DNA from 2 places in the Paraburkholderia sp. J12 genome. Region 1 is predicted to be linked to the other one. Evidence: riboswitches for the same ligand, from Rfam matches in the RefSeq annotation. Region 1 holds a riboswitch; the other holds the start of a gene.
What was found. Region 1 has a riboswitch for glycine ahead of gcvT (glycine cleavage system aminomethyltransferase GcvT). Riboswitches for the same ligand answer to the same signal wherever they lie in the genome.
Positions count from the first base shown of each region.

Region 2: another riboswitch for glycine. It lies ahead of U5760_RS08905 (D-amino acid dehydrogenase); the one in region 1 lies ahead of gcvT (glycine cleavage system aminomethyltransferase GcvT).

Region 1 covers NZ_CAJMZC010000002.1:683,474-685,866, forward strand. The annotation lists gene gcvH (glycine cleavage system protein GcvH) at 1-150, opposite strand, end outside; gene gcvT (glycine cleavage system aminomethyltransferase GcvT) at 212-1,330, opposite strand; glycine riboswitch at 1,410-1,552, opposite strand; glycine riboswitch at 1,611-1,714, opposite strand; gene U5760_RS08095 (hypothetical protein) at 1,910-2,260, opposite strand.
Region 2 covers NZ_CAJMZC010000003.1:43,752-46,144, reverse strand. The annotation lists gene U5760_RS08905 (D-amino acid dehydrogenase) at 1-985, opposite strand, end outside; glycine riboswitch at 1,134-1,223, opposite strand; gene U5760_RS08900 (DUF3828 domain-containing protein) at 1,445-1,894, opposite strand.

The sequences.
Region 1 (2,393 bases):
CGAGCGGCCCGCTTCGGGCAGCTCGAGGAAGACGATGTCGCCGAGCGCTTCCTGCGCGTGGTCCGTGATGCCGACGGTCAGCGTGCCGTCGGCTTCGGTGCGGACCCATTCGTGCGATTCGGTGTATTTCAGATCGGCCGGGATGCTCATAGGATGCTCCAGTGCGTGGTTGCTTGTGAATACGTGAAAGAGGGGGGCGTACGCGCCCGGGTCAGGCGGCCAGCACCTTGCCGTTGCGCACGAACGGCAGTTTTACCACGCTTGCGGGAAGGGCTTTGTCGCGGATCTGCACCTGCACGACATCGCCCGGCTGCACGCCTTGCGGCACGCGCGCGAAGGCGATGGATTCCTGCATGGTGGGCGAGAAGGTGCCGCTCGTGATTTCGCCTTCTCCGTGCGGAGTGAGCACCTTCTGGTGCGCGCGCAGCACGCCGCCCGCCTTGCCGTTTTCCTTCTGCAGGATCAGGCCGACGAAGGTCATGCGCGAGCCGTTCGCCTCCAGCGCGGCGCGGCCGACGAAGTCGCGCGGCTCTTTCAGGTCGACGGTCCAGGCGAGGCCCGCGTCGAGCGGCGAGACGCCTTCGTCCATGTCCTGGCCGTACAGGTTCATGCCGGCTTCGAGGCGCAGCGTGTCGCGCGCGCCAAGGCCGGCGGGCTTCACGCCCTGGCGCTGCAGCGCGTCCCAGAGTTCGCACACGGCTATGGCGGGCACGACCACTTCGAAGCCGTCTTCGCCGGTATAGCCCGTGCGCGCGATCATCAGCTCGCCGAACGGCGTGCTTTCGATCTTCGCGGCGTTGAAGGGCTTGAGGATTTCGGTGCTGCTGCGCGTGGAGGGCGCCACCTGCCAGACCTTCTCGCGGGCGTTCGGGCCCTGCACGGCGACGATCGCAAGATCGCGGCGCGGCGTGATGGTGAGGCCGAAGCCTTCTTCGGCGTTGAGCTTCTCGAGCCAGGCGATGTCTTTGTCGGCCGTGCTGGCGTTGACGACGGTGCGGAACTGATCGTCGGCGAAGTAATAGACGATCAGGTCGTCGATCACGCCGCCTTCGGGGTTGAGCATGCAGGTGTAGAGGGCGCGGCCCGGCGTGGTCAGCTTGGCGACGTTGTTGGCGAGCGCGCGCTGGAAGAAGGCGCGTGCCTTCGGACCGGCGAAATCGACGACGCACATGTGCGAGACGTCGAACATGCCGGCGTCGGTGCGCACGGCGTGGTGCTCGTCGATCTGCGAGCCGTAGTTCACGGGCATGTCCCAGCCGCCGAAATCGACCATGCGGGCGTTGAGCGCACGGTGCGTAGCGTTGAGCGGGGTGTGTTTCAGTTCGGTCATGGGGCGGCCTCGGCACGGTCGAAAACGAAAAGGGCCATGCATGACGCGCCGCAGGCACGATGCCTGTGGACGCTTCTTGCATGGCCCCTCTGTCCTCGGTACCTGAGAGATTGCGCCGGGCGCCGCGGTAGTCGGCACTGGGCGGCGCGCGCCCCTTCGGTGGGCAGTCTGAACGCGGCCTGTCTTGCCGCCGTTCTGCTGCCGCTCTCCAGAGTGCGGACCTCGTTGCGTCTCCGTTCGCCCGCGCGCGATGGCGCGCGGAGCTGGCGGATAGGCGGTCCGGCGCGCACGGTCCTTTTGCCTGAGAGTTTGTGGGTTGCCCCTTCGGCGGTGCCGGGTGCGCGCAGCAAAGCGGCAATCGGCACGCTCTCCCGGCGCGCGCAGCGATTGTGCGCGACGCGCACAGGGCGTGTCAATGCGGAAAATTTTGATCGGGAGGGACAGATGGCGCCCGGGCGCCGGCGGCGTGTCCTGCCGCGGAGGGAGCCGGTGTGAGGACCGCAGCGCAGCGGTCCCCACACCGGAAGCGGGCGCGCAGAGCGCACGCCGCGAAGGGATGACTCAGGGATTGCCCAGGCGTTACTCGCCGATGGCGTGAGCGGCCTGGTCGAGTTCCTGGTTCAGCACGCGTTGCTCGTCGCCGGAGAGACCGCCGCCGTGCTGGGCTGCCATGTTGTGCGCTTCGCCGCGGATTTCGTCGAGGCGGTGATGCAGCGCGCCACCTTGGGGCGGCGGATAGTAGCCCTGGTTCACGTGCACGTCGATGCGGTGGCTCAGGTTATCGATGCGGCCATCCACCTGGTGCAGACGCTCGACGGCGATCTGATGCGGCGTCGGGCCGGGCGGCGGGGGCGGCGGCTGGTTGACGACGCAGGCAGCCAGCGTCGAAACGAGGGCGCTTGCGGCAAGTGTGCGGGCGATGCGAGACATTAAGACTCTCCTTTTGGTCGTTGTCGCTCTTTCTGGCGTTGTCCGAACGCCCAACGTCCGAAGCGCGGCTTCCGATGACCGGCCACGCGCCGCCACATGTAACCGTTTGTAATCATCTTTCATGGATGTCGGA
Region 2 (2,393 bases), on a different contig from region 1:
GGATGTCGCGATTCATGCCGTTGAGCTCCGCCGTGCCCGCTACGCGGAAGCGCTCGGCGCCCAGCCGGCTCGTGACGATCTTTGCGCTGTCGTCGAGCAGGCTGACCCATGGCGCCGCGCTTCGGCTGGCTTCGTCGTCGAGGCAGACCGTGATCGAGTAGCCCTTCACGGGATAGACGTTGACGTGGTCGCCCACGTACGCTGCCAATGCGCGGCTGCCCACGCCTGCGCAGATCACGACGCGGTCGAAGTGTTCCGTGTCCTGTTGCCCCTCGCGTTGCGTGCCGACAGCAAGCGTTCCGTCTGCGGACTCGACGATGGCCTGCACGGTCGTGTCGTAGCGAAACTCCACACCAAGACGAGCGCATGCTTGCGCGAGGCCGCGCGTGAACTTGTGGATATCGCCGGTGGAATCCGATTCGGTGAAAAAGCCGCCGTAAAACGGGCCATGCAGCGCCGGTTCGAGCGCACGTATTTCGTCGGGCGTGACCGGCCGCCGTTCGAGGCCGCCCTCGCGCAGCAGCGCGTTTACTTTTGTGGCGGTTTCGAATTCGCGGCGCGTTGCATAGAAGTGCAGAATACCGCGCTTTTCGTGGTCGAAATCGATGCCTTCGCGTTCCGCAATCGAAAAGAGGTGCTCGCGAGCGGCAAGGGCGAGGCGTACGGTTTCGATCGTGTTGTCGCGGTAGTGCGGAATCTGCCGCAGGAACTCGCCGATCCAGCTGTATTTGTGCCAGCCCGGCTTGGGATTCATCAGGAGCGGTGCGTCGCGCCTGAACATCCAGCGCAGCCCTTTGAGCACCGTGGCGCGGCTGTTCCAGACCTCGGCGTTGCTGGCGGAGAGCTGGCCGCCGTTGGCGAACGAGGTTTCCATGGCCGCGTAGCGGTGGCGTTCGAGCACGGTGACGCGGCAACCGCGGCGGGCGAGGGCGTAAGCGGTCGTGACGCCGGTAATGCCGGCGCCAATGATGGCGATTCGTGACATGACATGTCCAGTGGTGTTGAGCATTGCCGGCCGATCTCAACCGGCGCCAATGCCCCATCTGTCCATGTACCTGAGAGTTTCGCGTGCCGACCGGCTGTGGTGGCAGGCTCCCCTTCGGTGGGCGCGTGCAGCGCCGCTCTCCAGATGTTCCCGCTGCACGGTCCTTTTGCCTGAGAGTTTCCGGGGCGGTTGCTCCGTCGGCGTCGTCGCGATGGACGATCTCTCCCGTGCTGCGTCGTAGAACAGCGCAAGACTACCTGTTCAAATCGGCGAGGGCAAGGGGTTTTATTTGAAGGGTAGGGGCTGGCTTCTTTGGCATTTTCTTGTTGTGGTGTCGGCGCAATAGTACGAACGTGTTGGGAGCATCACCGGACGTCGCGAAACCGCCCAGGCACAGTGACGCAAGCAGACTACTCGCTGAGAACGCGCTGTATGAAGCGTGGTCCGTCTGAAGGCAATTTAATGGTAGTCCTCTGTATCGTCTACCTTGGTAATTTCCCATGTGCCATCAATCCGGCGCATGAATACGAGGACGCTCGTTTTGGCATTCGAACCAAACGTGACCGGCACGACCGCAACGTCGCCGAGCATGATTGCCCCATGGGTTGCGATATGCTGGGACCAATCGCGCCCGTCATAGTCCTGTACCTTGAGGAAGTAATCGACACCACCGGGTGGACCCGAGCGTGCGTAATCGTCGCGAAGTCGGCTGACTGTCTTTGCACTTACGAATTGCTCGATAGCCGGCAGATTGAGCGGATATGACTTGTCCGTGTCGTTCGCGATAAACCACGAATAGAAGGCATTTGCGCGCGCTTCGGGTGCATTCGCCGCACCGGTCGCGAGCGCACTGCGCAAAGGCATCGTGAACGATAGCGCAGCGAGTACAAGATAGAGAAAGCGTCTCATGTTGCGCCTCAGTTGTGACGGTAAATCTTGTAGGACGGGCGCGCCTGTCGGTATGCCGGGCCTGGGTAGAGCCCATGCTGTTGCCGGAAATCCGAGACCCAACGCTGGCCATCGTAGATTGCGGCATGTCCGTCAGGGTGCCCCGGCGCGGGTTGAATCACAACCACGTCCCCCGCCTGCGGCGTGGCGTTCGGCACTTCACCGAAGCCCGCATCGGTTAGCGCATGTCCCATGTCCTTTGCGCGGGCAGTGTGGGCAATCGGTTGTCCGCCGTTGTCGATTGCGCGACGAACATACTCCGCACATCGGCCGATACTCGTGAGTCTTGCATGGATACGTGCGTAGGTGGAGGCTACTGAAGCGTTATAAGGCATTATAAATTATCCTGATTGCCTAGTATGAGTTCGGCATGCTTTGTTTGTCGTGAAATATTTATTGCGATTCCTGCAATCTGGCGGATCAATACAACAAAAGGAATCCGTGACGATTCTATGCGCAC